2 linked regions of the Ilumatobacter coccineus YM16-304 genome follow. The protein of the gene in region 1 interacts with the protein of each later gene in a pairwise test. Links are inferred from orthologs where the notes say so. Each region holds a gene or a part of one and is shown in the gene's direction. Other genes may lie near its edges.

Region 1 (7,714 bases):
CACTGGTCGAACGCGCCCGGGAGGCCGGCCTCGACGTGGCCGGGTTGATGACCGTCGGTCCGACCGGCGAGCCGCCCGAGGCCGCCCGCCCCGGTTTCGAGGCGGTACGGCGACTCGTCGACGAGCTCGGCCTCGAGGTGTGCTCGATGGGGATGAGCGGCGACATCGAGGTCGCCGTCGCCGCCGGATCGACCAATGTTCGCGTCGGGACCGCCCTGTTCGGCAGCCGGGCATGATGCTCGTGGTCCGCTGTTCGACGGTCGCTGCGAGTGCCGCCGAGCCGACCCGGCGACGTCGACGCGGCACGCACGCGTGTTCGAAGTTCCTTGCGCAGCGCAGCAATGCCGCTCGTGTCCACCGAATTGCCACTGTGTCGGGCTAAAGTCCGGGCGCTCAGGAGGAAGAAATGTCACTCTGGAAACGGACCATGGACTACCTCGGTCTCGGTCCCGACGATGCGTACGACGACTACGACGGATACGACGAGCCGGAACCCCCGGCTCGACAGCAGCGCGCCCAGCGCGACGTCGAACCCGCCGATCAGCGCGCCCCTCGCGGGAACCGTGGCGGGTGGGAGCCCGAGGGTGAGCCGACGGTGCGCACCGTTGCTCCTCGACCGAGCTTCCCCTCCAAAGACTTCGACGCATCGGCGGCGGCCCGGCGGCCGTCGATGCAGCAACCGCACCAGTCTCCCGGACGTGGTGCCGACGACAGCGGCGTGCACATCCGCCCGAGCCAACCCGAACAACCCGCTCCGCAACCGCAGCTTCGCAGCATCCCAGGAGGATCCATGGAGCCCCACACCGTTCGCCCCCGCCGCTTCGACCAGGCGCAGGAAGTGGCCGACGCCTTCAAGAACGGCATGCCGGTCATCATGAATCTCGAAGGCACCGAACGCGATGTCGCACGCCGACTGATCGACTTCGCGAGCGGCATCTGTTACGCGCTCGATGGCACGATGGAGAAGGTGGCGACCGGCGTCTACCTGCTCAAGCCGCCGGCACGACCGCAGCGCTACGACGAATACGACGACTGACGAACACGACGACTGACTTCCCTCGGGAAAGAACGTAGAGGATCACCATGGACATCAGCCCACAACGAGTGCGCACCGCTGAGTTCAAGACCGTCAAGAAAGGTCTCGACCCCGACGAAGTGCGGGCGTTCCTCGAGGAGGTCGCCGCCGAGCTCGAACGAGCGCAGAACCAGTCGACGGCGATGGAAGCCCGCGCCCGGGCCGCGGTCGCTCGACTCCAGGAGATCTCCGAGGCGACGCCGGCAGCACCCGCCGACGGTGCCGTCGAGCCTGCGCCCGCCGTGGCCGCAGTGCCCGAGCCCGCCGCCGACGTCGTTCCCTCGGTCGACCAGGCCGAGACGATCAGCCGCACGCTGTTGCTCGCTCAGCGCACGGCCGACACCGCCATTGCCGAAGCAGAGGCCGAAGCAGCCCGTCTGCGGACCGAAGCCGAAGCCGAGGCCACGAAGACCATCGCGAGCGCGCAGGAGATCAGCGAACGCCTGTCGACCGAAGCCCGCGAAGAAGCGCGCAAGCAGGGCGAGGCCGAGCGGATCCAGGTCGAGAGCGAAGTCAATGCGCTGCTCGCCCGTCGTGACTTCCTCGAATCCGACGTCGACCACCTGCAGACGTTCCTCGTCGACGAGCGCAACCGGCTCCGCGAGGCCGCCAACGACATCCTCGAACTCGTCGAGCGCGTGCCGGCCGGCCTCGGAGAAGTGCGCCGACCGTTGCTGTCGGCCTCCGACGACGACGAACTCATCGCCGCGACGTCGGCCACCAGTGCCGGCGCCGCACCCGAGTCTGCGGCTGCCGAGCCCGCAGCGGAGCATCTCGTGACCCAGGAGATGCCGTCGATCGGCAGCGAGCGCGCCGCGAGCGACGCTGACGCTGGTGATGCGGCTGCCGACGACGACGGCGGCTTCGACTGGTCGGGGGAGTCCGACGACACCGACGCTGACGCCAGTGATGACGACCCGCTCGTCATCCAGACCGACATCTCCGACGAGGGCCCGACCGGGTTCTCGTACGACAAGAACCGCTGACCGCCGGCGCCGCCGAACGGCGCGCGAACCTCCTGCGTTCAGGGGCCGTCGCGTCGGTAGCCTTGACCGACGTGGCATACCCGAACGTCGACCCGCAGCCAGACTTCCCAGCCCTCGAGCGCACGATTCTCGACCGCTGGGAGCGAGACGAGACGTTCGAAGCCTCGATTGCGCAGCGCGAGGCCGGCGAGAACGGTGAGAACGAGTTCGTCTTCTACGACGGCCCGCCGTTCGCCAACGGACTCCCGCACTACGGGCACCTGCTGACCGGGTACGTCAAAGACGCCATCCCGCGCTACCAGACCATGCGCGGCAAGCGCGTCGAGCGTCGCTTCGGCTGGGACTGCCACGGCTTGCCCGCCGAGGTCAAGGCCGAACAAGAACTCGGCATCTCCGGGCACCCCGAGATCGCCGCGTTCGGCATCGACAAGTTCAACGACGCCTGCCGGGCGAGCGTGCTGCAGTACACCGACGACTGGCGCAGCTACGTGACCCGTCAAGCTCGCTGGGTCGACTTCGACAACGACTACAAGACGCTCGACCTCTCGTACATGGAGAGCGTGATGTGGGCGTTCAAGACCCTGCACGACAAGGGGCTCATCTACGAAGGCTTCCGCGTGCTCGCGTACTGCTGGCGCTGCGAGACCCCGCTGTCGAACACCGAGACCCGCATGGACGACACCTACCAGGATCGCCAGGACCCGGCGCTCACGGTCGGTTTCGAACTCGACACCGGCGAGAAGGTGCTGGCCTGGACCACCACGCCGTGGACGCTCCCGTCGAACCTCGCACTCGCCGTGGGCCCCGACATCGACTACGTCGTCGCCGAACAGGACGGCCAGCGGTACATCATCGCCGAAGCGCTCCTGCCCAACTACGCCGCCGAACTCGGTGAGGCCGAGATCGTCGAACGCATGAAGGGCACCGACCTGCTCGGACGCCGCTACACGCCGCTGTTCGACTATTTCGCTGATGCCACTCAGCATGGCACCGAGCAGGCGTTCCAGATCATCGCCGCCGACTTCGTGTCGGTCGACGACGGTACGGGCATCGTGCACATGGCGCCGGGCTTCGGCGAAGACGACCAGATCGCGTGCAACGAGGCCGGCATTCCGACGCTGTGCCCGATGGACGAGCACGGCCAGTACACCGCCGAGATCAGCGACTACGTCGGACGTCACGTGTTCGACGCCAACCCCGACATCATCCGGGCGCTCAAAGACCGCGGCAGTCTCGCCGAGGGCGGTCCGGTCGTGCGCCACGCCACCTACGACCACTCGTACCCGCACTGCTGGCGCTGCGCCGAGCCCCTCGTCTACCGCGCCGTGTCGTCGTGGTTCGTCGAGGTCACGAAGTTCCGTGACCGCATGGTCGAACTCAACGAGCAGATCACCTGGCAGCCCGCGCACATCAAGGAGGGCAGCTTCGGCAAGTGGATCGCCAACGCCCGCGACTGGGCGATCAGTCGCAACCGCTTCTGGGGATCACCGATCCCGGTGTGGAAGTCCGACAACCCCGACTTCCCGCGCCTCGACGTGTACGGCTCGCTCGAGCAACTCCAGGCCGACTTCGGCGTGGAGGTCACCGACCTGCACCGCCCGACGATCGACGACCTGGTGCGCCCGAACCCCGACGACCCGTCGGGGGAGTCGATGATGCGGCGCGTGCCCGAAGTGCTCGACTGCTGGTTCGAGTCGGGTTCGATGCCCTTCGCCCAAGTGCACTACCCGTTCGAGAACACCGAGTGGTTCGAGAACCACTATCCCGGCGACTTCATCGTCGAGTACATCGGCCAGACCCGCGGCTGGTTCTACACCCTCCACGTGTTGGCCACGGCCCTGTTCGACCGTCCGGCGTTCTCGTCGTGCGTGAGCCACGGCATCGTGCTCGGCGACGACGGCCAGAAGATGTCGAAGTCGCTCAACAACTATCCCGACCCCGTCGAGATGTTCGACAGCCACGGCGCCGATGCCATGCGCTGGCACCTGCTGAGCTCGTCGATCCTGCGCGGCAGCGACGGCATGGTCACCGAAGCCGGCATGCGCGAAACCGTCCGCCAGGTGCTGCTCCCGCTGTGGAACTCGTGGTACTTCCTGACGCTGTACGCCAACGCCGGCGGCCATCAGGGAACGGTGCGCACCGACTCGACCAACGTGCTCGACCGCTACATCCTCGCGAAGACCCGCGACCTCACGGCCGACATGACCGAGTCGATGGACGCCTACGACCTGTTCGGCGCCTGCCAGCACGTGCGCACGTATCTCGACGTGCTCACGAACTGGTACGTACGCCGCAGCCGCAGCCGCTTCTGGGAGGGCGACCACGATGCGATCGACACGCTGCACACGGTGCTGTCGACGCTGACGCGCCTCGCTGCTCCGCTCCTGCCGTTCATCTCCGAGGCGATCTCCGACGGGCTGCACGGCGACGAGTCGAGCGTCCACCTGGCCGACTGGCCCGCTGTCGACGAGTTGCCGGCCGACGACGAACTCGTCGCGTCGATGGACCTCGCTCGCGACGTGTGCTCGTCGACGCTGTCGGTGCGCAAGGCGCATCAGCGGCGCGTTCGGCTCCCGCTCTCGTCGGTGACCGTTGCGTCGCCCGACGCCGAGCGACTCGCCGATTTCGCCGGCCTGATCGCCGACGAAGTCAACGTGCGCCACGTCGAACTCACCTCCGACGTGTCGTCGGTGGCGTCCGAAGAACTCAAGCTGGTGCCCGCCAAGCTGGGGCCGCGTCTGGGCAAAGACGTCCAGACCGTGATCAAGGCGCACAAGCAGGGCGACTGGAGCGTCGACGGTGACGTCGTGGTCGTCGGCGGCGTCGAACTGGTCGAGGGCGAGTACACGCTCGAGCAGGTGGCGTCCGACGATCAGGCGAGCACCGGACTCGGCAGTCATGCCGGCGTCGTCGCGCTCGACATCGTCGTCACCCCCGAACTCGAACTCGAAGGTCGCGCACGCGACCTCGTGCGCTTGGTCCAGCAGGCGCGACGCGACGCCGACCTCCACGTCTCCGACCGCATCGACCTCACGGTCACCGCCGGGCCGGAGTGGATCGAGGCGCTCGACGCTCACGAGGGCCTCGTCGCCTCCGAGACGTTGTCGACGTCGGTCACGGGCGTTGCCGACGAGTCCGCTGCGGAGCCGGTGATCACGGTCGCCGTCGCGTCCTGAACCGGCGTCGGGCCTGGCGACGCAGTGTGCGACTGCGAACGCGCTCGCACATCGTCGCGTGACAATCTGGCGGAAAGTGCAGGCCATCCGGTAGAGTCCGGCGCTCACACCGCCGACCAGGGCCGATTCAACCGGCTGCGAAGGAGTGCACATGGCCGCCGCGAAGAAGTCCGCAAGAGCCAAGAAGGCCGCGAGCAAGAAGGTCGCGGCCAAGAAGACGGCGGCCAAGCCGGCCAGGAAGGCGGCGGCCAAGAAGACCGCAGCAAAGAAGACCGCAGCGAAGCCGGCCAAGAAGGCGGCGGCCAAGAAGACCGCAGCCAAGAAGGTCGCGGCAAGGAAGACCGCAGCGAAGCCGGTCAAGAAGGCGGCGGCCAAGAAGACCGCAGCCAAGAAGACCGCAGCCAAGTCGGCAGCGGCAACGAAGTCAGCGTCATCCACACCCTCCAAGAAGAAGGCAGCAGCAACGAAGGTGCCCGCCAAACCAGCGACGAAATCCGCGGCCAAGAAGGCCGCACCCAAGAAGCCCGCAGCGCGTACCAGCGCTCCGGGTCTCCTGTCGAACGACACGTTCGAAGTCCAGGAGATCCCGGCGCCGCGCGGCACGACCAAAGACGGCATCACCTACACCAAGGACTTCGACGTGAAGTTCCTCAAGGCGCAGCGTGACGAGCTCGAAGCTCGCAAGGCGTCCGAGATCAAGCGAGCCACTCGTCTCGAGGACGAAGCCGAGAGCCTGATCGAAGACGGCGAGATGGGCGATGTCCAGTTCGACGACGAAGGCGGCGAAGGCGACACGATGGTCGTGCAGCGCGACCTCGACCGTGTGCTGTCGAGCCAGGCTCGCCAGACGGTGCTCGAGATCGACGAAGCCCTCGAACGCATCAAGGCCGGCACGTACGGCTACAGCGAGGTGTCGGGGCAGCCGATTCCGCGCGAGCGGCTCGAAGCGTTGCCCGAGACGACCGTGCTCGCCGCCGAGAAGGCCAGCGGAGTCGGCCGGCTCTGAGGGGCTCATCGGCTCAGTGACATGAACTTCGCCCGAGCTTGGCGGGCCCCGGTGCTTCTGGCGCTGGCGCTCGTCGTCGCCGATCAGGTGACGAAGCACTGGGCGGTCAACGAACTGTCCGACAATCGGACGATCGAGGTCGTCTGGACGCTGCAGTTCAACCTTGCATTCAACAGCGGCATGGCGTTCAGCCGCGGCCAAGGGATGGGGCCGTTCATCGCGATCGTCGCCACGGTTGTCATCGTGTGGCTCCTCGCCTCGCTGCGTGGCGTCGGTGGGCGTCTCGCCACGTTCGGGATGGGCTGCGTCATCGGTGGCGCAGCGGGCAACCTCGTCGATCGCGCCTTCCGCGGCGACGCCTGGTTCCGCGGGGCCGTGGTCGACTTCATCGACTTCCAGTGGTTCCCGATCTTCAACATCGCCGACATGGCGATCAACGTCGGAGCCGGCGCGTTGATCCTCAACGCGTTCCTGTCGTCGCGGAATCCAGACGACACCGCCGACGCCGGTGAGGTGGCGGCCGCCGGGGCCGACGGTGTGACCGACGATTCGTCGGGTGACGAGGAGCGTGCGTCCCATGAGTGAGTTGATCTCCGAAGAGGTGCCGGCCGCCCTGGCCGGAGAGCGCCTCGACCGCATCGTCGCCCTGATCGGCGACATCTCGCGCTCCGACGCGACCAAGACGGTCAAGGCCGGCGGCGTGACGGTCGACGGAACGACCGCGCCGTCGGGCAAGGTGCGGCTCGGAGCCGGACAGATCGTCACCGTCGACCCGGCGATGTTCCCCACCACCGAACTGCCCGGGCCCGACCCGAGTGTCGAGTTCGGAGTCATCCACGAAGACGACGACGTCATCGTCGTCGACAAGCCTCCTGGACTCGTCGTGCACCCCGGTGCCGGAAACGACTCGGGAACGCTCGCCAACGGCCTGCTGGCCCGGTTTCCCGAGCTGGAGCACGTCGGCGACCGCATGCGGCCCGGCATCGTCCACCGACTCGACGCCGGGAGCTCCGGGCTGCTCGTCGTCGCCCGCACCAACGAGTCGGTCGATCGCCTGATCGAGCAGTTCGCCGACCACTCGGCCACCCGTGTCTACGACGCGATGGTGTGGGGAGTCCCCGATGCCCCGCACGGCATCATCGACGCGCCACTCGGCCGCAGTCGAAGCGACCCGTTGCGCATGGCGGTCGTGGCCGATGGACGCCCGTCGCGCACCGACTACCAGGTAGTGGGCAAGTACTCGTCGCCCGCGGTCGTGTCACGCCTCGAGTGCCGCCTCGAAACAGGGCGAACCCACCAGATCCGCGTGCACCTGTCGTCGATCAACCACCCGTTGCTCGGCGATCCGACATACGGGCAGCGGCGGCCGAACCTCGGTCTGAAACGTCCGTTCCTGCACGCCGCCGAGTTGCAGTTCCGGCACCCGGCGACGGGGGAGCGGGTCACGTTCCACAGCCCTCTGGCACCCGAC
Region 2 (2,856 bases), 1.4 Mb from region 1 along the record:
GCGTCGTCTTGTATCCACCGGTGTGGGTGGTCGTGCTGGGCGCCGTCGCCGTCGGCACCTTCGTCGGCCTGGTCAACGGGCTGCTCGTGGCGAAGTTCAAGGTCGCACCGTTCATCGCCACGCTCGGCACGCTCTACATCGCCCGCGGTGCCGCGCTGCTCATCTCCGACGGCACCACCTACCCGAAGCTGGGCGGCTCGAAGGAGCTCGGCAACACCGGCTTCCTGTCGATCGGCGGCGGACGCATCCTCGGGATTCCCAACGCGATCTGGATCATGATCGTCCTGGCGATCTGCGCCGCGTTCATCACCCGTCGCACGGCGTTCGGTCGGTGGCTCTACGCGACCGGCGGCAACGAACGGGCGGCCGAGCTGGCCGGCGTCCCGATCAGCCGAGTGAAGATCCAGGTGTACATGATCTCGGGCTTCTGCGCCGCCATCGTCGGCCTGATCATCGCGTCCGAACTCACGAGTGCGGCGCCGCAGACCGGTGAGGCCTTCGAACTCAACGCCATTGCGGCGGTGGTCATCGGAGGCGCAGCGCTCAACGGTGGCCGAGGCAACGTGCAGGGCGTGCTCATCGGTGCGTTCGTCATCGGCTTTCTGTCCGACGGCCTCGTCCTCGTCGGCGTGTCGCCGTTCTGGCAGATCGTCATCAAGGGCGCCGTCATCGTGCTCGCCGTGATGCTCGACCAGGCCCAGCAGAGCATCCAACGCAACAAGAACGCGGCGCTCGCCGCGGTCGACAAGTTCGACGATCCAGACGCATCGGCACCCGATTCCGCCGTCGTCGTCTGACTCGACAGTGATCTCGACGGCGCCGCCGTCGTGAACCCAAAAGAGGAGAAAACCATGAGAAAGCAGTTTGTGAAGGCGGCAGCGTTGACGTTGTCGCTGGTCGCACTGGGGGCGTGCGGCAGCGATGGAGACACCGCCGAGTCGACCCCACCGGCCGAGGAGTCCACGTCCGAACCGGCGGCAGAGCCAGCCGCCGAAGCCGGTGGCCTCATCGCGATCATCACCCCGGCAGTGGAGAACCCGTTCTTCAAAGCCGAGGCCGATGCCGCGCAGGCCGAGGCGGAGCGACTCGGCTACGACACGTCGGTCACGTCGCACGACGACGACCCGAACAAGCAGAGCGAACTCATCGACGCTGCGATCAGCCAGCAGGCGAAGGCCATCGTGCTCGACAATGCGGGTGCCGACGCCTCGATCGGTCCGATCCAGAAGGCGGTCGATGCCGGCATCCCGGTGTTCCTCATCGACCGTGAGATCAACGCGTCGGGCATCGCCACCGCGCAGATCGTCGCCAACAACGCGCAGGGCGCGGCGCTCGTCGCCGAGGAGTTCGTCGCTGCGTTCGACGGACCGGCGACCTACATCGAGCTGACCGGCAAGGAGTCCGACACCAACGCCGGTGTTCGTTCCGAGGCATACGCCAGTGTCATCTCGCAGTTCCCCGACCTCGAACGAGTCGCGGTCGAGACGGCCAACTGGAGCCAGGACGAAGCGTTCACCAAGATGGAGACGCTGTTGCAGCGCTTCCCCGACGTCGACGGCGTGATCGCCGGCAACGACACGATGGCACTGGGTGCCGTCGCCGCCATCGAGGCCGCCGGCCTCACCGGTGAGGTCGTCGTCGCCGGGTTCGACGGAAGCCCCGACGCCGTGCAGGCGATCAAGGACGGGACGATGTTGGCCACCGGGCTCCAGCCCGCGGTGCTCATCTCCGAACTCGCCGTCCAGCAGGCCGACGAACTGATCCGCACCGGCACCACCACGCAGCCCGAGAAGCAGTCGATCGACTGCGTCCTCATCAACGCCGACAACGCCGACAGGTACACGCTGTTCGGCCTGAGCTGAACGATTCCCCAGTCCCGGTGGCCGTCCGATCTCCCCTCGTCGGACGGCCACCGAGATGGCCCTGACCCCGAGACTCGACAAAGGTATTCACATGGCAAGCACGCAACGCTTCGGCGCCGGCATCTGGCACTTCGCGACGTACGTCGATCGGTACGCGACCGACGGCTACGGCGAACCGCGCAGCGTCATCGACGCGATCGACCTCGCCGGACAGGTTCGAGACCTGTCGGTCGTCGACCTCAACTATCCGTTCTTCGGTGGCGACTTCACCAACGAACAGGTGAAGACCGCACTCGACCGCAACGGCCTCGGGGTCATCGGCATCACGCCCGAGATCTACACGCGAGTGTTCGCCAAGGGTGCGTTCACCAACCCCGACCACGGCGTTCGGCGGCTCGCGCACGACCTCGTCACCGAAGCGTGCGACGTGGTGCGCTCGTTCGGCGCCGACTACGTCAAGCTGTGGCCCGGCCAAGACGGCTGGGACTATCCCTTCCAGGTCGACTACGGCGAGCTGTGGCAGGCGAGCATGGACGGCGTCGGGCAACTCGCCGACGAGAACCCCGACCTCCGTTTCGTGGTCGAGTACAAGCCGCGTGAGCCGCGCGTGCACATGAGCTACAGCAGCGTCGCCCGCACGCTGCTCGGCATCGAGAAGATCGGGCTGCCCAACATCGGCATCCTGCTCGACTTCGGCCACGCACTGTTCGGCGGTGAAGCGCCGTCCGACTCCGCACAACTCGCCATCGACTACGGCCGCCTGTTCGGCATGGACGTCAACGACAACCTGCGCGGGTGGGACGACGACATGGTCGCCGGAACCGTCCATCCGATCGAGCTGCTCGAGTTCTTCTACACGCTGCGCAAGAACAACTGGGAAGGGGTCTGGCAGCTCGACCAGTTCCCGTTCCGTGAAGACTCCGTCGAGGCCGCCGATGCGGCGATCGACTTCCTCAAGGCGTGCGATCGGGCACTCGACAAGATGGACATGGAT

Evidence for each region. The genes of interacting proteins can lie anywhere in the genome.
Region 2: the proteins of ileS (region 1) and YM304_RS15910 interact in binary tests that used the Escherichia coli proteins (3 or more experiments, as listed by UniProt). The link is inferred for Ilumatobacter coccineus YM16-304 from one-to-one orthologs.

The regions. Positions count from the first base shown.
Region 1 is NC_020520.1:2,166,973-2,174,686, forward strand. Bases 1,764-5,437 are described here. They hold ileS (isoleucine--tRNA ligase), read left to right. Parts: upstream 1,764-2,132; coding sequence 2,133-5,237; downstream 5,238-5,437. Other genes in these bases: YM304_RS09770 (DivIVA domain-containing protein), read left to right, coding at 1,764-2,061; YM304_RS24710 (TraR/DksA family transcriptional regulator), read left to right, coding at 5,389-5,437. Outside these bases: YM304_RS09760 (YggS family pyridoxal phosphate-dependent enzyme), read left to right, coding at 1-236; YM304_RS22355 (cell division protein SepF), read left to right, coding at 407-1,036; more of YM304_RS09770, read left to right, coding at 1,084-1,763; more of YM304_RS24710, read left to right, coding at 5,438-6,243; lspA (signal peptidase II), read left to right, coding at 6,265-6,828; YM304_RS09790 (RluA family pseudouridine synthase), read left to right, coding at 6,821-7,714. UniProt on the Escherichia coli protein: Catalyzes the attachment of isoleucine to tRNA(Ile). As IleRS can inadvertently accommodate and process structurally similar amino acids such as valine, to avoid such errors it has two additional distinct tRNA(Ile)-dependent editing activities.
Region 2 is NC_020520.1:3,539,234-3,542,089, reverse strand. It holds YM304_RS15910 (D-ribose ABC transporter substrate-binding protein), read left to right. Parts: upstream 1-851; coding sequence 852-1,862; downstream 1,863-2,856. Other genes in the region: YM304_RS15905 (sugar phosphate isomerase/epimerase family protein), read left to right, coding at 1,954-2,856; YM304_RS15915 (ABC transporter permease), read left to right, coding at 1-797. UniProt on the Escherichia coli protein: Part of the ABC transporter complex RbsABC involved in ribose import. Binds ribose. Also serves as the primary chemoreceptor for chemotaxis.